Regions from separate parts of the Solibacillus sp. FSL W8-0474 genome, predicted to be linked through region 2. Evidence: a T-box and tRNA genes for the amino acid it is inferred to sense, from the RefSeq annotation. Region 2 holds a T-box; the other holds one or more tRNA genes.
What was found. The T-box of region 2 lies ahead of trpS (tryptophan--tRNA ligase). A T-box ahead of a tRNA ligase gene usually reads a tRNA of that ligase, here a tRNA-Trp.
Positions count from the first base shown of each region.

Region 1: it encodes a tRNA-Trp, which carries the amino acid that the T-box ahead of trpS (tryptophan--tRNA ligase) is inferred to sense. The anticodon was not compared.

Region 1 is NZ_JBBOQJ010000001.1:3,424,924-3,435,989, forward strand. It holds gene trmL (tRNA (uridine(34)/cytosine(34)/5-carboxymethylaminomethyluridine(34)-2'-O)-methyltransferase TrmL) at 1-407, opposite strand, end outside; gene queG (tRNA epoxyqueuosine(34) reductase QueG) at 425-1,558, opposite strand; gene NYE67_RS17385 (B3/B4 domain-containing protein) at 1,648-2,337, shown strand; gene NYE67_RS17390 (DIP1984 family protein) at 2,350-2,859, shown strand; gene NYE67_RS17395 (S66 peptidase family protein) at 3,084-3,995, opposite strand; gene NYE67_RS17400 (DMT family transporter) at 4,125-5,039, shown strand; gene nagB (glucosamine-6-phosphate deaminase) at 5,040-5,771, opposite strand; gene NYE67_RS17410 (hypothetical protein) at 5,991-6,368, opposite strand; gene NYE67_RS17415 (helix-turn-helix transcriptional regulator) at 6,368-6,571, opposite strand; tRNA gene NYE67_RS17420 (tRNA-Leu) at 6,818-6,899, opposite strand; tRNA gene NYE67_RS17425 (tRNA-Cys) at 6,948-7,021, opposite strand; tRNA gene NYE67_RS17430 (tRNA-Gly) at 7,026-7,100, opposite strand; tRNA gene NYE67_RS17435 (tRNA-Gln) at 7,110-7,184, opposite strand; tRNA gene NYE67_RS17440 (tRNA-His) at 7,200-7,275, opposite strand; tRNA gene NYE67_RS17445 (tRNA-His) at 7,315-7,390, opposite strand; tRNA gene NYE67_RS17450 (tRNA-Trp) at 7,421-7,494, opposite strand; tRNA gene NYE67_RS17455 (tRNA-Tyr) at 7,505-7,588, opposite strand; tRNA gene NYE67_RS17460 (tRNA-Thr) at 7,595-7,670, opposite strand; tRNA gene NYE67_RS17465 (tRNA-Phe) at 7,678-7,753, opposite strand; tRNA gene NYE67_RS17470 (tRNA-Asp) at 7,779-7,854, opposite strand; tRNA gene NYE67_RS17475 (tRNA-Met) at 7,858-7,932, opposite strand; tRNA gene NYE67_RS17480 (tRNA-Val) at 7,958-8,033, opposite strand; tRNA gene NYE67_RS17485 (tRNA-Glu) at 8,057-8,131, opposite strand; tRNA gene NYE67_RS17490 (tRNA-Ser) at 8,147-8,238, opposite strand; tRNA gene NYE67_RS17495 (tRNA-Asn) at 8,248-8,323, opposite strand; rRNA gene rrf (5S ribosomal RNA) at 8,337-8,452, opposite strand; rRNA gene NYE67_RS17505 (23S ribosomal RNA) at 8,573-11,066, opposite strand, start outside.
Region 2 is NZ_JBBOQJ010000001.1:788,660-799,725, forward strand. It holds gene NYE67_RS03805 (ATP-dependent Clp protease ATP-binding subunit) at 1-2,122, shown strand, start outside; gene NYE67_RS03810 (YjzD family protein) at 2,191-2,388, opposite strand; gene NYE67_RS03815 (beta-ketoacyl-ACP synthase III) at 2,679-3,614, shown strand; gene fabF (beta-ketoacyl-ACP synthase II) at 3,637-4,881, shown strand; gene trpS (tryptophan--tRNA ligase) at 5,126-6,115, opposite strand; T-box leader at 6,220-6,446, opposite strand; gene spxA (transcriptional regulator SpxA) at 6,910-7,308, shown strand; gene mecA (adaptor protein MecA) at 7,624-8,277, shown strand; gene NYE67_RS03840 (competence protein CoiA) at 8,409-9,566, shown strand; gene pepF (oligoendopeptidase F) at 9,624-11,066, shown strand, end outside.

The sequences.
Region 1 (11,066 bases), 2.6 Mb from region 2:
AAGTTTAGTGAGCGAATATGGTCACTTTGCGGAATGCGCAGGCACATATCGGCACGTTCCTTTGCAAACTCTTTCGGTAAACCGGTCGTTTCTCTTCCGAACATAAAGTAGATGTCCCGTGACGTATCACTAAAATCATGTGTTGTAAAAGGCTCATCACTATAAGTCTCAATTAAATATAAATCTCCATTCTTACTGTACTCAATAAATTCTTCTAAAGAATCATGATACACAACATTAACATGCTCCCAATAATCCAATCCTGCACGTTTTAACATTTTATCGTCTGTCGAAAATCCTAATGGACGTATTAAATGCAAAGATGTATTCGTTCCAGCACATGTACGTGCAATATTTCCTGTATTTGCCGGTATTTCCGGTTGGTATAACACAATATGGTTTGGCACTTCAAAATCCTTCTCTCTTATTGATTTAACATTGCTAGTCCTTTTTCTATTTCAGCTAGCACTTCTTCATCTTGCTCTATTTTTTTGGCAGCCAATAAAATTCCCTCGGCTTCATTTGTTCCTATTTTTCCAATTGCCCATGCGGCCGTCCCTCTTAATACCGGGCGTTCGTCTTTTTGCAGCACCTGAACTAAATCAGGCATTGCCGATTCTTCTTTAAAGTGAGCCAATGCTAATATGGCATTGCGCTGAATTGGCTTTTTACCGCGCCATGAACCCGAAACATGACCAAATTTAGCTTTAAATTCTTTATTGGAGATTGATAAAAGAGGCAGAAGTAAAGGTTTGGCAATTTCAGGATCCGGTTTGAATTCTTCATGAATCCAATTTAGTTTTCCTTTATTTTTCGGACATACTGTTTGGCATGTATCACAGCCGTACAAACGATTCCCTATTTTACTACGAAATTCATCAGGCAAAAACCCTTTTGTTTGTGTTAAAAAAGCAATACATCGCTGTGAATTCAGTTGACCTGGTGCTACAATTGCACCCGTTGGACAGACGTCAATGCATAAATTACAGTCTCCACATTCATCCTCTATCGGTGTATCAGGAGCAAAAGGTAAATTTGTCATAATTTCACCTAAATATACGTAAGAACCAAACTCAGGTGTAATAATGGAACAGTTTTTCCCGCTCCACCCGATTCCAGCTCGCTCTGCTACAGCGCGATCGACAAGCTCCCCTGTATCGACCATCGATTTCACCTTCACATTTGGTACTCTTTCTTGTAGCCATGATTCAATAAGCTGAAGACGTTCACGCACTGCTGTATGATAATCGACTCCCCATGAAGCACGACAAAAGATTCCACGGCGTTCTCCCTTTTTCCCCTGTGGAGCATCCTGCATTCGGGAGGGGTAAGCTATTGCAATAGCAATAATACTTTCGGCATCTTCCAATAATTTTAACGGCTCTGTACGAAGCTCAATATCCGATTCTTCAAATCCCGACTGATAGCCTAATTGTTGCTGTCGTCGTAAACGGTTTTTCAGTTCATGAAACGGAGCAGCGGTTGTAAATCCGATTTTATCTACCCCAATAGAAATTGCGTATTGAATTAATTCTTCTTGAAGTTGAGATACTTTCATTTCACTTGCTCCTTTCAAATGATACAATGAATACAAGTTATTTTATATTACATAATTATCCAATATTATTATTTAAGTAGGTGCTGTATTTGAATATTACTATTAATGACTCACTCTTTACAGTGAATGAACAATTTAAAATTGGCCTTATCCATTATAGCAAAATTATCGTAGAGGAATCTCCTCAAATGATTAAAGGTCGCACGCAACTATATCAGGAAAATTTATATTTAGAATTACAGGAAAAACCTGTAACTGAGCGAACTGGAATTAAAGAATGGCGCCAGCTTTGGAAATCTTATGGTGCCGATCCAAATCGTTATCGTCACTCTGCCGAAAGCTTAATGCGACGTATCGCTAAACAGCAATATTTAACACCGTTTCATATAGCGGTAGATTTGAATAATTTCTTTTCATTGCAATTTGAAATTCCAGTCGGCATATATGATTTGGATGGTATTCAAGGAAATGTTGAAATACAAGTTGGTAATGCATCAACAGGCTATGAAGGAATAAATGGTCGTTACAACACATTGGAAAATATCATTTATTTAAAAGATACGTTCGGTCCATTCGGTAGCCCATATGTTGATTCAAAGCGAACTGCGGTAACTGAAGTAACGACTAATGCATTGCAAATCTTTTATTTACGCCCATCGATTAGTGAACAGGAAGCACAAAAGTTATTAAACAGTGCCGGAAAAATGTTTACCCAAGTAAGCGGTGGCGAGTTTGAGGCGCATGTCCTTTCAACGGAGAATAAAAAAATTCATTTTTAAGGAGCTGATAGTGTGAGCATTAATCTAGCAGAGGCTGTAAAACTAAAAAGCGTTATTACAAAGAAAATTCAAGAACGTACATTTGCTGTAAATCAACTAACACATGTTATTATTGAAAAAGGTGAACAACCAAAAAGGCCCGATTATACACTTGAAATGCTTGAAGCTGAATTAAAACAATTACGGTATGACTCTCGTAAGCTGGATTCACTCATTTACCGTGCAAATATTGATAATCTAATCGTATTTAAAGACGAGGAAATGCCTATTGTAGAAGCGATCGAACTTGCTAGCCAGTTACGTGCAGAAGCTGCCTTATGTAAAAGCTTAGGTTCTGAAGAAAAAGAAGCATTCTACCACAATTCTGGTGAAGCTATCCTATACCGTGTAGCACTGTATGATCCGATGACATATCGTAATCGTGCGAACGAGCTGGAAAAGGAAGCACATCGCCTTTCCAATTTAATTAACGCTAAAAACTACCAAGTAGAAATCGAATTTGATGATAGCAACTACTTCTAATCCTAGAGCGGTGAGACTCCAATCTAGGTAATAACGAGCGATTTTTGCTTAGGCAAACTTAGAAAAACCAATCAACTTTTAACTGTTACAACGTTACCTTTCACTAATGACCAACTATTGTAAAAGATAACTACAAACTAAATTGTGTATTTCCGTCGCTCGTTATTAAAAGACACCTGCTCACTATGTAGTGAAAAGGTGTCTTTGTTATTGATTTCCTATTATTATTCTACACCCGGTAATATCCGTAATGTTTTTTCATCCGCATCTAGAATAGCTTCTACTCCTAGTGGTATCGCAATATTTGGTTCGCAATGACCAAATTTAAATCCTGCTACTGCAGGTTTGTTTAAGGGCTTTATATACCCTTCTATAACGTTCATAACATCATCATAGCTATATCCACTGCTAAGCATATTAAAATCGCCTATAACGAAGCCTGCAGCAAGCTCAAGCTTTCTGGAGAGACGTAATTGGTTTAATGATAAATCAATTTGTTCTATCGATTCACCGATATCCTCGATCAAAACAATTTTTTTCCGTACATCGATTTCAAATTTTGTTCCAAGTGTACTAACAAGGCGATTCAGATTACCACCTGTTAACTCACCGCGTACAACGCCAGGTACGATTGTACGAAGTGATGATATGCTTTCGGTATACTGAATTTCAATCGGTTGGAATAATTGCTGAAACATCTTTTTCGATAATGGATCAAGTTCCCCTTTTGAACTAGATAACATAGGACCGTGGAATGTAACGACATTCGAAAACTCATTCACTTGTGTATGTAATGCAGTAACATCCGAAAAGCCCCAAATGATTTTCGGATTGTCCTCGATTAACGGGTAGCTAATTTTATCAATAATTCGAGAAATACCGTAACCACCTTTTACTAAAAAGACCGCTTTCACTTCCGGATCACGAATCATTTGATGAAAATCTTCTAATCGTTCCTCGTCAGTACCTGCTAAAAAGCCGTCATACGCTTGGATCGTATTGCCTAGCTTATATTTCAAACCAAGCTCGTCCAATATTGCTAATTTGTCCCCTAAAGATTCTATATTAAGCGGGCTGCTTAAATTTACTAATCCTACTGTATCTCCATGCTGTAATCTTGCTGGTCGTATTTTCAAGTAAATGACCTCCTTTTGCTTCTGTCGCTATTGTATCATAGCGTTTTATGTAAAGCGCATTGCAATTCCCCCCAGGTTGTCCCTATAATAGATAAAATTATTTTTCCAATATTAAGGGGCTGCTATTTAATGAAATACCCACCACAGGTACTTCTCATATTTGCTACTTTATTATGGGGCGGTAACTTTGTAATTGGTCGCGCCGTTACTGGAGAAATTCCTCCTATAACCCTGGCATTTTTACGCTGGATTGTTGCCTTTGCCGTATTTTTCCCCATTGCGTACAAGAGGACAAAAAAGGAATGGGATGCACTCAAGCAAAATTGGGTGGCCGTCATTATGTTAGCTTTGACAGGAGTCGCTGCATTCAATACGCTCGTTTATATCGGTTTGTATTATACTACATCCATCAATGCATCTTTAATGAATTCTTCCACACCGATAATTATATACATATTAAGCTTTCTCTTCTTAAAAGAACGTTTAACTAAATATCAATTGTTAGGTACAGTAATTTCTCTGGGAGGCGTGTCTTTTATTATTTCCGGGGGCTCATTACAAAGCTTACTTGCCTATTCATTTAATAAAGGAGATTTGATTGTACTAGTGGCAGTGTGTTGTTGGAGTATTTATTCATTGCTTATTAAGAAGTATGCTGGCAGGCTCCCTGGCTATTCAACATTTTTAGTAACAATTGCTATAGGTGCTTTAATGCTGCTCCCATTTATGTTATATGAACTACTCACTACATCACAAACTATTGTATGGAGCACTACTACTATTGGAGCTATTTTTTATGTTGGAGTCATTGCATCGATTGTGGCATTTCTAAGCTGGAATACAGGCGTTGTAGCATTAGGTGCGAACAAGGCAGGAATTTACTTAAACTTTATCCCTCTGTTTGCTAGCATCTTTGCAGTAATCTTTTTAAATGAAAAGTTACTACTTGCACAATTAATCGGCGGGGTTGCCATAATTGTCGGGGTATTTATTTCATCTATAAAAAGTAAATTAAAAGGAGTGCATCATCAGCACTCCTCTTAATTATTCTACTCCCGTATAAATAACAGTTACGTCTGGATGATAGTTTAATACACTTGCTGGGAAGTCTTCTGTAACTTCACCACTACGAAGACGATCAAATGCTTCTTGCTTCGCTACACCTGCAATTAGTAAGACAATCTTTTTTGATTTCATAATTGTTTTAATACCCATAGTAATTGCATGTGTCGGTACATCATCGATTGAGTCGAAGTAAATTTTATTCGCTTCACGAGTCGACTCAGCTAACTCTATAACGTTTGTACCTAAATCGAATGGTGTTCCTGGCTCATTAAAGCCAATATGTCCATTAACACCAATACCTAATAGCTGAATATCAATATTCCCTGCTGCTTCAATCATTGCATCATAATCCATTGCTGCTTTTTCAATATTTGCTGCATTACCTATTGGTAAGTAGATATTTTCCTGCTTCATATCAATATGATTAAATAAGTTGTGGTCCATATAGTAATGGTAACTTGCCTCATTAGATGGATTAATACCAATATATTCGTCCAAGTTAAAAGACTTAGCCTGAGCAAAGGAAATATTCCCTTCCTTATATATTGATACTAGTTCTTTATAAAACCCTTCAGGTGTACTTCCAGTTGCCATCCCAAAAACAGTTTTACTATTTTCCTTTAACTGCTCTACAAAAATACTTGCAGCAATTTTACTCACTTCATCATAATCTGTCGCTTCAACCCATTTTAAATTTGTTACAGCATTCATTCATTCCCCTACTCCCTATGCTTATATAATTCAAATATAAATATCATTCTAAGTTCCTTACATCAATACGTTAATTTTATAGCATAAATTTTTAATATGCTATATAAAACAGTTCATATTTCCTTTTAATAAATACGATTTAACTTTAATTGTACCCATATAATTAATTAATATGTTAGGAATGAATTTCAAGCCGGAAAAAGGGCAGGACATTGTAAACTAGTACTTTTTTGCATAATAAACCATATTTAAAAATACGACTGAAATATATAATGCAATGAATAGTGATAACACTTGAAAGGCTGAAACATTTAGAGGAGACAATGGGTTAAATATCAACATTAATATAATGGCAAATATCACTCCCCAAAAATAACTAATGTATGTTGCACGTTCTCGAATCTTTTGAGCACGTTCATCTTTTGCTGCAAAGTGAGGTTCTAAATAAGCCAAACTAAACGCCATTATTGAAAGGGTAATTACCATTAATGCATCAGGAAACTTCCCAGAAAACATATGAGATCCATTAATCAAAATACCTATTAAAAGCATAAAGATACCGATAAACAAAAAGAATGACCGGTTTCCAGTGATCATTATTGATTGTCCTCCTCATAAATAAATATATCCTCAATGTGACAGTTAAACTGACGGGCTAACTTAAATGCCAATGTAATGGAAGGGTTATAACGTCCCTTTTCCAAAGAAATAATCGTTTGCCTAGAAACTTTTAAATTTTCAGCTAAGCCATCCTGTGATAAACCGTACCGTGTACGTAAATCCTTAATATTATTTTTCATTTTTACCTACCTAAAGTAAAGTATATTTTACGTAAAGCTAACTTTACATTCATTATATAAAAGAAGTAAATAATTGTAAATATAATACGAGAAAACGTTTTGTTTTCTTCGATGTTTGTAAGCCAACTGTTGTAGTACTGTAATTCCTTCTCAACTAAAAAATAAACTATAGTAAACGAAAACACCCTCAAAGCCTGTAATCAAGACTTTGAGGGTGTTTTAATAGTTCTAACTTGAACTCAATGATACCGATAGCCGGGGTCGAACCGGCACTCCAGAAGGAACCGGATTTTGAGTCCGGCGCGTCTGCCAATTCCGCCATATCGGCAAAATAAAAAAGGGTAAAAAAAAACCGGAATTACCGATTAATTAAATATGGAGGCGGCAACCGGATTTGAACCGGTGATAAAGGTGTTGCAGACCTGTGCCTTACCACTTGGCTATGCCGCCATATTGGAGCGGAAGACGAGGTTCGAACTCGCGACCCCCACCTTGGCAAGGTGGTGTTCTACCACTGAACTACTTCCGCAAAAAAAAATGGCTGGGGAACCTGGATTCGAACCAGGGCATGACGGAATCAAAATCCGTTGCCTTACCGCTTGGCTATACCCCAAAGCTTTTAATATAATGGGGCGACTGATGGGAATCGAACCCACGAATGCCTGAACCACAATCAGGTGCGTTAACCACTTCGCCACAACCGCCACTATATTATAATTTTAACTCTTAAACCTAAATAAAAATGGGGCGACTGATGGGAATCGAACCCACGAATGCCTGAACCACAATCAGGTGCGTTAACCACTTCGCCACAACCGCCACTATATTATTTTGAGTTTTTGAATTTATTGGCAGGGGCAGTAGGAATCGAACCCACACTGACGGTTTTGGAGACCGTAGTTCTACCTTTAAACTATGCCCCTATTAAAAGGATGGTGGAGGGGGACGGATTCGAACCGCCGAACCCTAAGGAGCGGATTTACAGTCCGCCGCGTTTAGCCACTTCGCTACCCCTCCAGGTAATGGTGCCGGCGAAAGGAGTCGAACCCTCGACCTACTGATTACAAGTCAGTTGCTCTACCAACTGAGCTACACCGGCAAAAATATGGTGGGTTTGGACGGAATCGAACCGCCGACACTTAGAGCTTCAATCTAATGCTCTACCAACTGAGCTACAAACCCATATTAATATGTAGTATTTTAAAAATGGCGGTCCCGACCGGGATCGAACCGGCGATCTCCTGCGTGACAGGCAGGCATGTTAACCGCTACACCACGGGACCATTTGGTTGCGGGGACAGGACTTGAACCTGTGACCTTCGGGTTATGAGCCCGACGAGCTACCACTGCTCCACCCCGCGACAATACTATGATTTAAAATTTGAATGGTGGAGGATGACGGGCTCGAACCGCCGACCCCCTGCTTGTAAGGCAGGTGCTCTCCCAGCTGAGCTAATCCTCCATGCTGGATATTAATGAAATGAATGGTGACCCGTACGGGATTCGAACCCGTGTTACCGCCGTGAAAGGGCGGTGTCTTAACCACTTGACCAACGGGCCATTTTAATAAATGGCTGGCGGAGAGTAAGGGATTTGAACCCTTGATGCAGGGTTACCCGCATACACGATTTCCAATCGTGCTCCTTCGGCCACTCGGACAACTCTCCAAGAGTTAATGGCTCCGAAGGCAGGACTCGAACCTGCGACCTGCCGGTTAACAGCCGGATGCTCTACCAACTGAGCTACTTCGGAATATTTCTATACAGCCTAGCGACGTCCTACTCTCACAGGGGGAAGCCCCCAACTACCATCGGCGCTAAAGAGCTTAACTTCCGTGTTCGGTATGGGAACGGGTGTGACCTCTTTGCCATCATCACTAGACTATTTTTCAGAAAGACCTTATTTATTATACCACACTTTCCTTATTTGGCAAGTGTTTTTTATAATAAATTCATTCTTTCAAAACTGGATAAACGTTTCATTGAATTTGTGCAATAAAATGTGGTTAAGTCCTCGACCGATTAGTATTCGTCAGCTGCATGCGTCACCGCACTTCCACCTCGAACCTATCTACCTGATCGTCTTTCAGGGGTCTTACTTACTTGCGTAATGGGAAATCTCATCTTGAGGGGGGCTTCATGCTTAGATGCTTTCAGCACTTATCCCGTCCACACATAGCTACCCAGCGATGCCTTTGGCAAGACAACTGGTACACCAGCGGTGTGTCCATCCCGGTCCTCTCGTACTAAGGACAGCTCCTCTCAAATTTCCTACGCCCACGACGGATAGGGACCGAACTGTCTCACGACGTTCTGAACCCAGCTCGCGTACCGCTTTAATGGGCGAACAGCCCAACCCTTGGGACCGACTACAGCCCCAGGATGCGATGAGCCGACATCGAGGTGCCAAACCTCCCCGTCGATGTGGACTCTTGGGGGAGATAAGCCTGTTATCCCCGGGGTAGCTTTTATCCGTTGAGCGATGGCCCTTCCATGCGGAACCACCGGATCACTAAGCCCGTCTTTCGACCCTGCTCGACTTGTAGGTCTCGCAGTCAAGCTCCCTTATGCCTTTACACTCTTCGAATGATTTCCAACCATTCTGAGGGAACCTTTGGGCGCCTCCGTTACTCTTTAGGAGGCGACCGCCCCAGTCAAACTGTCCGCCTGACACTGTCTCCTACCCCGCTAAGGGGCATGGGTTAGAAGTTCAATACAACCAGGGTAGTATCCCACCGACGCCTCCTCCGAAGCTGGCGCTCCGGGATCTCTGGCTCCTACCTATCCTGTACAAGTTGTACCAAAATTCAATATCAGGCTACAGTAAAGCTCCACGGGGTCTTTCCGTCCTGTCGCGGGTAACCTGCATCTTCACAGGTACTATAATTTCACCGAGTCTCTCGTTGAGACAGTGCCCAGATCGTTACGCCTTTCGTGCGGGTCGGAACTTACCCGACAAGGAATTTCGCTACCTTAGGACCGTTATAGTTACGGCCGCCGTTTACTGGGGCTTCAATTCACAGCTTCGCTTGCGCTAACCGCTCCTCTTAACCTTCCAGCACCGGGCAGGCGTCAGCCCCTATACGTCACCTTACGGTTTTGCAGAGACCTGTGTTTTTGCTAAACAGTCGCCTGGGCCTATTCACTGCGGCTTCTCTAGGCTATGCACCCAAAGAAGCACCCCTTCTCCCGAAGTTACGGGGTCATTTTGCCGAGTTCCTTAACGAGAGTTCTCTCGCACACCTTAGGATTCTCTCCTCGACTACCTGTGTCGGTTTGCGGTACGGGCACCTCTCACCTCGATAGAGGCTTTTCTTGGCAGTGTGAAATCAGGAACTTCGCTCATAAGAGCTCGTCATCACAGCTCAACGTTAAAGTATGCGGATTTGCCTACATACACGCCTTACTGCTTGAACACGCGCAACCAACGGCGTGCTTACCCTATCCTACTGCGTCCCCCCATTTCTCAAACGGTGAGGAGGTGGTACAGGAATATCAACCTGTTGTCCATCGCCTACGCCTATCGGCCTCGGCTTAGGTCCCGACTAACCCTGAGCGGACGAGCCTTCCTCAGGAAACCTTAGTCATACGGTGCATGGGATTCTCACCCATGTTTCGCTACTCATACCGGCATTCTCACTTCTAATCGCTCCACCAGTCCTTCCGGTCTGACTTCAACGCTATTAGAACGCTCTCCTACCACGCATACTCAAAGTATGCATCCACAGCTTCGGTGAATCGTTTAGCCCCGATACATTTTCGGCGCAGCGTCACTCGACCAGTGAGCTATTACGCACTCTTTAAATGATGGCTGCTTCTAAGCCAACATCCTGGTTGTCTAAGCAACGCCACATCCTTTTCCACTTAACGATTACTTGGGGACCTTAGCTGGTGGTCTGGGCTGTTTCCCTCTTGACTACGGATCTTATCACTCGCAGTCTGACTCCCGTGTATAAATATCCGGCATTCGGAGTTTGTCTGAATTCGGTAAAGCGAGATGCCCCCCTAGTCCAAACAGTGCTCTACCTCCGGTATTCTCAATCACGAGGCTAGCCCTAAAGCTATTTCGGAGAGAACCAGCTATCTCCAGGTTCGATTGGAATTTCTCCGCTACCCACACCTCATCCCCGCACTTTTCAACGTGCGTGGGTTCGGGCCTCCAGTGAGTGTTACCTCACCTTCACCCTGGACATGGGTAGATCACCTGGTTTCGGGTCTACGACCACGTACTAATTCGCCCTATTCAGACTCGCTTTCGCTGCGGCTCCGTCTTCTCAACTTAACCTCGCACGTAATCGTAACTCGCCGGTTCATTCTACAAAAGGCACGCTATCACCCATTAACGGGCTCTAACTACTTGTAGGCACACGGTTTCAGGATCTATTTCACTCCCCTTCCGGGGTGCTTTTCACCTTTCCCTCACGGTACTGGTTCACTATCGGTCACTAGGTAGTATTTAGCCTTGGGAGATGGTCCTCCCGGATTCCGACGGAATT
Region 2 (11,066 bases):
TAACCAAACACAAGACAATCGTCCGCCTTTAGAGCAATTTGGACGTAATTTAATTGAACAAGTAAAGAATGGCAAGATGGACCCGGTTATTGGACGTGATGAGGAAATTCGCAATGTTATCCGGATTTTATCGCGCAAAACAAAAAATAACCCTGTATTGATTGGCGAACCAGGTGTTGGTAAAACAGCTATTGTGGAAGGCTTGGCGCAACGAATCGTACGACAGGATGTACCGGAAGGATTAAAGGATGCTCAGTTATATGAGCTGGATATGAGTGCGCTCATCGCCGGCGCTTCTTACCGTGGTCAATTTGAAGAACGTTTGAAATCCGTGTTAAAGCAAGTGAAAGATTCAGATGGAAGTATCATTTTATTTATCGATGAAATTCATACAATTGTAGGTGCCGGAAAAAGTGATGGTGCCATGGACGCAGGTAATATGCTTAAACCGATGCTTGCACGAGGGGAGTTGCATTGCATTGGTGCGACGACATTGGATGAATATCGTATGTATATTGAAAAGGATCCTGCTTTGGAACGTCGATTCCAGCAAGTTCTAGTACGTGAACCATCCATTGAGGACACGGTATCCATTCTGCGCGGTATTAAAGACCGTTTTGAAGAGCATCACCGTGGTGTTCGTATTCATGACCGCGCCATTATTGCAGCAGCACAGTTAGCCAATCGCTATGTTACAGACCGTTTTTTACCGGACAAAGCAATAGATTTAGTTGATGAGGCATGTGCCATGATTCGAATTGAAATCGATTCAATGCCGCAGGAACTAGATCAATTAACACGCCGACTTACTCAGCTTAAAATTGAACAACAAGCGTTGAAGAAAGAAAAGGATGATGCGAGTAAAAAACGTCTGGAAATCCTTACAAATGAAATCGATACTTTAGACGCTTCAATGCAATCGATGAAAGAACAATGGGAACTTGAGAAAAACGGTTTGCAAATTGTACGCGATAAAAAAGACAAACTGAAAAAATATGAAGCAGAACGTGATCAACTGTTCGTTTCCGGCAACAATTTAGCGCGAGCAAGTGAACTGCAGTACAGTATCATTCCGCAACTGGAAAAAGAACTTGGAGAATTGGAAAAGCAGCTTAAAGATTCAGAAGGCAACCGCATGCTGCGCGAAGAAGTAACAGAAGATGAAATTGCAAAAATTATATCCCGTTGGACAGGTATTCCGGTAACGAAGCTTGTTGAAGGGGAACGTGAAAAGTTATTGCGATTAAAAGATACATTACATGACCGTGTTGTTGGACAAGATGATGCAGTCACTTATGTAGCAGAGGCAGTATGGCGTGCTCGCTCCGGTATTAAGGATCCTAATAAGCCAATTGGAAGCTTCCTGTTCCTAGGGCCAACAGGTGTCGGTAAAACAGAATTGGCAAAAGCACTAGCAGAACAATTATTTGATTCGGAAGACCATTTTATCCGCATCGATATGAGCGAGTATATGGAGAAGCACTCTGTATCCCGACTTGTCGGAGCGCCACCTGGTTATATTGGTTATGAAGAAGGTGGACAGCTAACAGAGGCAGTACGCCGTAATCCGTATTCAGTTGTACTATTAGATGAAATTGAAAAGGCTCATCCGGATGTAGCGAATATTTTACTGCAATTATTGGATGATGGTCGAATTACCGATAGCCAGGGTCGAGTAGTAAACTTTACGAATACGGTTGTTATTTTAACGTCTAATATTGGGTCGCAATTTTTACTGGAGGCGTCTGATGATTCCGAGAAGCTTGTACAGACGGCTTTGCGTCAGCATTTTAAGCCAGAGTTATTAAATCGAATGGACGATATTATCATTTTCCATGCATTGTCGGAAGAACACTTCCATGCAATTGCCTGGAAATATGTAAAGCAGCTACAGGAAAGAGTTGCAGAACAGGAAATTACGTTGCATGTACGTAAGGAAGTAGTGGACTGGATTGTAGAACATGGCATTGATCCCCAATATGGTGCACGTCCATTAAAACGCTTCGTTCAGCGCCACTTGGAAACAATTGTTGCGCGGGAACTGTTAAAAGGTGTAGTAACAGCGGGTGGTGTACTGGAAATTATGCTGGAAAATGATGAACTGGTGATTTCCCAGAAGTAGAAGATATGAAATAAAATTAAATGACAAGGGGCTGTCCAGTATAATACCGGACAGCCCCTTGTCATCTATTAATGTTGCTCTGCTTCCATGTCTGGAGTTGATTCGTTTGGAATGATTGCAGCGATAATAAGTACTAATACGCTGAATACTAATGATACGATTACGCCATTCATGAAATTAAAGTTTACACCTAATACAGAACTTACTACATAGTTAGTCATTGTTACTAAAAGGAATGACCAAAAGAAAGTAATAATATATTGCATCAATTTCACCTCATTGAACTTATTTATATCGTTATTTTGAAATTACATCTTCAATATCATACCACAAGCCTTCATGAAAATAAAAGGGGGAATACAACTTTTCGCTAAGATGTCATAAAGTGAATATTCCGTACCGTAAAAACATGGTTATTGTCTTTTCTATAAATTTTAATTGTTTTCAAAATACTTATACTTTATAATTAGTACCAGATACTAATATTTAGTGATTATTTTATGTTATTCAGCAGAAGGTTTGGGTTGGATATGTTTGAAAACAAGGGGGATAATATATGAATGCTGGTATAATTAGCATGGGCAAGTATATTCCGGAAAAAGCTTTGACAAATTCGGAAATTGAACAATTTTTAGATACATCGGATGAATGGATTCGTTCACGGACAGGTATTGGAAATCGATATATCGCAGAGAATGAGGAAACATCAGATTTAGCCTATAAAGCGGCACAACAAGCAATTGAAAATGCCGGTATTACAGCAGATAAAGTGGGATTAATCATTGTCGCAACGGTTACTCAAGATCAGAATTTTCCGAGTGTAGCCTGCCAAATACAAGAACGTCTTGGGGTTTCGGGTTGCGGCGCAATGGACATTTCTGCTGCATGTTCAGGCTTTATTTATGGGACTGCAATAGCAAAACAATTTATTGAGAGTAATAGTTATGAATATATATTAGTAGTAGGTGTTGAAAAATTATCAAAAATAACCGATTGGAAAGATCGGAACACAGCTGTCTTATTTGGTGATGGTGCAAGTGCTGCTGTAATTGGTAAAGTTTCTGAAGGGCGCGGCATATTGGCATATGAACTTGGGGCGGATGGAACAGGTGGAAAACATTTATATTTAAATCCAGAAAACCACATTTCGATGAATGGTCGTGAAGTATTTAAGTTTGCAGTTCGTCAAATGGGTGAGTCCGCAGTCAGTGTACTGGAGAAGGCTGGATTAACGAAGGAAGATGTAGATTACCTAGTACCGCACCAGGCGAATATCCGCATTATGGAGGCTGCTAGAGAGCGTCTAGGACTACCGGAAGAAAAAATGTCGAAAACGATTCAGAAATACGGTAATACATCGGCTGCATCAATCGGTATCTCGATTGTCGACGATTTGGCTGAGGGGAAAATTAAGGACGATGATATCGTTGTATTAGTTGGTTTTGGTGGAGGGCTTACTTGGGGGGCACTCGCATTAAAATGGGGAAAATAAAGAAAGAGAAGGGTGTTAAATGATGGTGAAAAGAAGAGTTGTTGTAACAGGAATCGGCGCAGTAACGCCAGTAGGAAACAATGCAGAACAATCATGGGACAATGTAGTAGCAGGAAAATCAGGAATCGGACCACTAACGCGTGTAGATACGAGTAAATTTCCGGTGTCTGTTGCAGCGGAGGTAAAAGACTTTAATATAGAAGATTATATTGAGAAAAAAGAAGCACGAAAAATGGATCGCTTTACCCATTACGCACTAGCTGCTTCAATGATGGCTGCAAAAGATGCTAACCTTACGATTACAGAAGAAATGGCGCCTCGTGTTGGCGTTTGGATTGGCTCGGGAATTGGTGGAATGGAAACACATGAACAGCAATTTTTGACATTCCAAGAGCGTGGTGTTCGCCGAGTAAGTCCGTTCTTCGTACCAATGATGATTCCTGATATGGCTTCAGGCCAAGTATCGATTTATTTGGGAGCAAAAGGAGTCAACTCATGTACAGTCACAGCCTGTGCTTCAGGGACAAATTCAATCGGAGACGCTTTCAAAGTAATTGAACGCGGGGATGCGGATGTAATGATTACAGGAGGAACGGAAGCACCAATCGTAACAATGGCGGTTGCCGGCTTTTGTGCAAATACTGCATTATCTTTAAATCCAGACACTGCGACGGCATCACGTCCATTTGATAAAAATCGTGATGGCTTCGTTATTGGCGAAGGGGCAGGTATATTAATTCTGGAAGAATATGAACATGCAAAAGCGCGTGGCGCAAAAATTTATGGAGAAGTAGTTGGCTACGGTTCAACAGGAGATGCCCATCATATTACAGCTCCAGCCCCAAATGGTGAAGGGGCTGCACGAGCAATGAAAATGGCGTTGGATGATGCGAATGTCTCTCCAGAGCAAGTAGGATACATTAATGCACACGGTACGAGTACACCGTACAACGATTTATTTGAAACACAAGCAGTGAAAACGGTATTTGGCGATCATGCATACAAGTTGGCAATGAGTTCGACAAAAAGTATGACTGGTCACTTATTAGGAGCAGCAGGTGGTATTGAAGCGATTTTCACAGTACTTGCCCTAAAAGAAGGGATTTTACCTCCGACGATGAATTTACAAGACCCTGATCCGGAATGTGACTTGGACTATGTTGCAAATGCAGCAAGAAAAGCTGATGTGGAATATGGACTGAGCAATTCATTAGGTTTCGGCGGGCATAACGCTTGTTTATTATTTAAAAAATACACAGAGCAATAGGAAATATAAAAAACGAACGGACGAATTCTATCGTCCGTTCGTTTTTCGTATAGTTGTACAAAGGATGGTGTTTTGACACGCTTCGTACTATTTCTATTTTTTTATGGGCTTTGTGTAATGTCGATTAGTAATATGATTTTATACTTAAACTATCGGACATTGGGCTATTCATGGCATGCAGTAATGCTGTACATCCTTCATGGTGCAGAACTGTATTTGCTTCTAATAGCGGTAATCGGAATGGTTAGCGTCGTTTACGGCCTAATCCCATCGCGTTCTCCATTTTCTTAAGCGTTTTGGCTGCGATAGCATCCGCTTTAGCAGCTCCTTCATCTAAAATAAGATCAAGTTCCGGAGAGTCGATTAATGCATAATAGCGCTCTTGTATAGGTGCAATATGGTCGATAACAGCTTGTGCCACACCTGCTTTAAAATCGCCGTAGCCTTTGCCTTCGTATTTTTCTTCTAAATCCTTAATTGAAATTTCTGATAAGGCAGATTCAATAATAAGTAAATTGGATACGCCTGGCTTATTTTCAACGTCAAACTTCACAATTCCCTCAGAATCCGTTACAGCAGATTTGATTTTCTTTTCAATCTCTTTCGGTGTATCCAAAAGACGAATTGTTGCTTTCGTATTTGTATCTGATTTTGACATTTTTTTCGTCGGCTCCTGCAATGATTTGATACGGGCGCCTTCTTTTGGTAATTGAATATCAGGAATCGTTAAAACATCATTGTAACGCTTATTAAAACGTTCCGCTAAATCACGAGTTAGCTCGATATGTTGTTTTTGATCTTCACCTACTGGCACGATGTCTGTATTGTAAAGAAGAATATCGGCAGCCATTAACGGCGGGTATGTTAAAAGTGCGGCAGAAACGGATTCTTTACCAGTTGATTTATCTTTGAACTGTGTCATGCGCTCTAATTCACCGATTGAAGCGACACATTGCAGCATCCATCCTGCCTGTGCGTGCGCAGGTACTTCGGATTGGATAAATAAAATGGATTTTTCAGGATCAATACCGCATGCAATGTACATCGCTGCCAATGATCGGATATTTTTGCGCAATTCCAATCGATCTTGTGGAACGGTAATGGCATGTTGGTCGACGATGCAATAAATAGCATTATTGTCGTCCTGTAAAGCAGGGAATTGTTTAATTGCACCGATATAGTTTCCTAAAGTAATTGTTCCTGTTGGCTGTACGCCTGAAAAGATGGTTTTCATTGGGTGATTCCTCCTTAAAATGGGTAAATAAGATTTTCTTCCAAAATTACTTGAAGTAATTTTTAGACAAAAAAACATCATGCGTCCTCTATTATGTAAATAATAGAAGGGACGAATGATGTTAAAATCCGCGGTACCACCCAGCTTGCCTCAATTGGCCACTCTTCTTCGTAACGTGAAGGGAACGAGCTTAACTAATGGAACTTACATTTAAGTTCGTTCATCAAGCTAACTCGGAAGTCCATTCCATTTAATGAATGATCTGTTTGCACCAACCACAGATTCTCTAGGCATTCGCTTTAAATGTACTACTCTTCGTCATCGTTTTTTCATAATCTTGAAAGTGATTATATCGTAAATATTGAAAAGAAAGCAATTGTTTTATTTGAAAGAAATAGGAATAAAAATGCATTGTAGTGGAAATAGTAGTAAAATAATAAGCTGATTATTTGAAACAACAAATCTTCGTTCAGTTTAATTCTCATCTATATTTGAATAAATGAGAAAAAACATTCTGTCTTTTAAGTTTAAATCTATTAGCATAAGGGTACAAAAATGTTGTAGCACAAAAATAAAGAAAGTGCGCTTAATAGAGAAAAACATGTAATAAAAATTATTACGGTAGTTGAATTATTTGTTGACAATGTGTATTCAAACATGGCGTATTCATGTATAATAAGAACAGAATCTTAAATTAAATTAATTCTAAACTAAGTATTATATATTTACGCTTCCATATGAAATGAAGCTGCATATATCAGTTAAATTGAAATCAATTAGAGAGGAGTGAGACAATGTTAGTAACATTATTTACTTCACCAAGTTGTACTTCATGTCGAAAAGCAAAAGCATGGTTAGAGGAACATGATATCCCATATACAGAGCGCAATATTTTTTCGGAGCCACTTACAATTAGTGAGATTAAGGAAATTTTACGAATGACAGAAGATGGTACCGATGAAATTATTTCAACGCGATCGAAAATTTTCCAAAAATTGAATGTAGATGTTGAAACATTGCCATTGCAAAGATTATACGAGTTAATACAGGAATATCCAGGTCTTTTACGCCGACCGATTATATTGGACGAAAAACGTCTACAAGTTGGCTATAACGAAGATGAAATCCGTCGATTCCTACCTCGTAAAGTACGTGCTTACCAGCTTCAGGAAGCGCAACGCATGGTTAACTAAATAAAAGACACTCATGATGCTACGGTTGCCTAGGGTGCAATTGTGGCATCTTTTTTTTATTTCAGATCATATTAACAAGGAATTCTTTAATACTTGATTTAAACTGATGGGTACAATACAATTTCAATTATTCAAATAATTTATGCTGAATAATGTTTTTTCTTTTCATTTTTATCCAATCCATCATACAATAGAGTTATAGATACTTCCCATTTTTTTAGTATCTTAGTTCCGATGCAATAGAACGCCTTATTGTATGCATTTTGGAATATAAGTGACGTTCTATACAATGACTGTGAAGGGAGTTGAGGTCTAATGGACATCGAACGCATTAATGAAAATACGTTAAAACTATTTATTACGTATAGTGATATCGAAGACCGTGGTTATACGCGTGAAGAAATTTGGTACAATCGCGCTAAGGGAGAAGAGCTCTTTTGGGATATCATTGGCGAAGTAAATACAGATGATTATTTCGACTTAGATGGTCCGATTTGGATTCATATTAATGCTTCTGATAGTGGGTTAGAAGTCGTTGTAACTCGTGCATCTGTAGGGAATGATTCCGAAACTTCATCGATGGTTGGTACTTTTGAAGACGACCTTCATATAGCAGATCAATTAAACGAAATGGAAGAATCGATTTTCAATGCAATTGGTAAGGCAGCCAAAGATGAAGAGCAGACGCTTGAAAATGCACGATTCCGATTTAAAGATATTGATGAGCTAGTGCCTCTTGCAAAACGCGCAGCCCCGTTGGGAGTTAAATCTGCGCTGTATAAATGGGAGGACTACTACTATTTATATGTAGAGTTAGAAAGTCTGGAAATTCAAGAAGCGAAAAATGTCGTTGCATTATGCACTGAATATTTATCTGCTTCCAAAGTTACGAGACACCGCTTGGACGAATACGCGGAGACAATTATTCCAGAGGACTGCTTTGAAACAATCATCACATATTTTGAATAATCAAGTTGTTAAAGCCACCTTATTCAGGGTGGCTTTTTTGTCTGTATAATTGGACTTGTTTGCAGGCATAACCTATTGAAAATGTCACTTTCCCACTAGTTACTTATTATAAGTTGAAACCTGTTCTTCATTTGCTTACGATAGATAAAAAGGAGTGGAAAGCATTGTTGGTCGCACTGACAGAAAAACAACAGCTCTTTCATTTAACGTCAAAGCTCTCGGAACAGGAGCTGCAACAATTAAAGCAACGGCGGCAGTTTTATTGTCCCCAGTGCAGAGAGGAGCTTTTGCTGAAAGCTGGACAGATAAAAATTCCGCACTTTGCACATTATAAAAAAAGTAATTGCGATTCATTATTTTCGGAACGGGAATCAACCAACCATTTATTAGGCAAGCAGCAGCTATTTCAACATTTTACAAAGCTCAAGCTGCAACCAATGCTTGAACCCTATTTGCCCCTCCTCCGTCAACGACCAGATATTTTCATTTCTAAAATGGACAAGCAATATGCTATTGAATTTCAATGCAGCCCAATCTCGCAGGATCTTTTTCTACAGCGAACAAAAGGGTATATAAAGGCAAATATTACACCAATATGGCTATTGCATACACCGGAAAAATTTCAAGCATCAGGAATGTTGAAAATTTCAATTAATCATTTCAATGCTCAATTTATCCAACAGTATAACAATCAAAATTTTCTCCTCACCTATGATGTAAAAAGCAAAAACTTTTACTATTTGAGTAACTTAATTCATATCAATAAAATGCAGTACTTTGCATTTGTTAAAATACTTCCGTTACATCAACAGCAATTTCCATTCCTCATTCCCGATAAAGTCCCGAAGGAAATATTTCATGAGCTCCTCATTAGCTTCAGAAAATACCGTGACCAATATTTGCGACCTCGTATATTGCTGAGCAAAAAAGGGGTTAACGATCAATTTTTACGTGCTTTATATGAACTGCAGTTAACGACCACGAATTTACCATTGTATTTAGGGATTCCAGTAATGAATACAAATGCTTTTGACAGATTTTGTTTAGAGTGGCAAGTACAATTGTTTTATTTTATGAAATGTCACAGTCTTATTCCAAAAACGATGAACCAAAAGGCTATTCCGTATTTTTTTGAATGGATTGGTATGGAACAAACTAGTGAGAGGAAAGTGGCTGTTGTGCAGTATTTAAAAATATTAAGGAAGCTTAATATAGGGCAAGTACATGAAAGTATGAGCTTAAATAAACTTTTTGAAGCTCTATACGACGAATGGGTTGCAATTGGGTAGTGAAATTGATTAAATAGACTTATAATTTCGAATTTCGGAATATTAGGAGGCAAATGAATGGCTAAGCAAATTTTAACACGTGAAGAAGTACCGGAGCATTTAACTTGGGATTTAACAACAATTTTCGAGTCAGATGAGGCTTGGGAAGCAGAACTGAAAGAAGTGGACCAATTATCAAAGCAAGCTTCAGATTTTAAAGGGAAAGTAGCAGACAGTGCTGAAAGCTTATACAATACATTGCAATTTAGCGATGCATTATATGAGCGTCTGCACAAATTATATGTGTATTCTCATTTAAAGCATGACCAGGATACGACGAACAGCAAATATCAGGATTTGGACGGTCGCGTTCGTTCTGTTATTACGAATGTCGGAGCTGCATGGTCATTTATTACCCCTGAAATTTTAGCATTGGATGAAGCAACGCTAAACAGCTATGTGGAAAGCTATGAACCGCTTGCTCTATACAAACAGAGCTTGAAGGAAATTAACTTAGGCCGTCCGCACGTATTATCTGCAGAAAAAGAAGAGCTGTTAGCGCAAATGTCGGAAGTCGCTTCTTCAGCAAGCAAAACATTTAGTGCATTAAACAATGCCGATATCGAATTCCCTAAAATTATTGGAGAAGATGGGGAAGAAGTACAAATTACACACGGCAATTACATTACAATGCTGGAAAGTGATAATCGTGAAGTACGAGAGTCAGCTTTCAAAGCAGTATACAAAACATATGGTCAATATAAAAACACATTTGCGACAACTTTAGCAGGAAATGTGAAGGCGCATAATGCCAATGCAAAAATCCGTAATTACGATTCGGCACGTCATGCAGCATTAAGCAATAACTTTATTCCTGAAAAAGTATATGATCAGCTTATTTCAACAATCCATGATTATTTACCAGCACTACATCGCTACGTGGAACTGCGTAAACAAGTGTTAGGTGTAGATGAACTGCATATGTACGATCTATTTACACCGCTTGTAAAAGAAGTGAAAATGGAAGTAACATACGATGAAGCTATGAAAACGATGGTTGAAAGCTTTGCGCCTTTAGGTAAGGAATATCAGGAGACTGTTCAAAAAGGTTTGGATAGTCGTTGGGTTGACGTTTTAGAAAACAAAGGGAAGCGCAGTGGTGCCTATTCATCAGGTACATTCGGTACAAACCCATATGTTTTAATGAATTGGCAAAATAACGTAAACAATTTATACACATTGGCACATGAATTTGGTCACTCGATGCATAGTTATTATTCACGTGAGAATCAGCCATATCAATATTCTGATTACTCGATTTTCGTTGCGGAAGTTGCTTCGACATGCAATGAAGAGCTACTATTTGATCATTTGATGAAAACTTTGGATGATGAGAAGAAAAAAATATATCTATTAAATCAATGGCTGGATGGTTTCCGCGGTACAGTATTCCGTCAGACGATGTTTGCTGAATTTGAGCATATGATTCATGAGCTTGATGCAAAAGGTGAATCGATTACA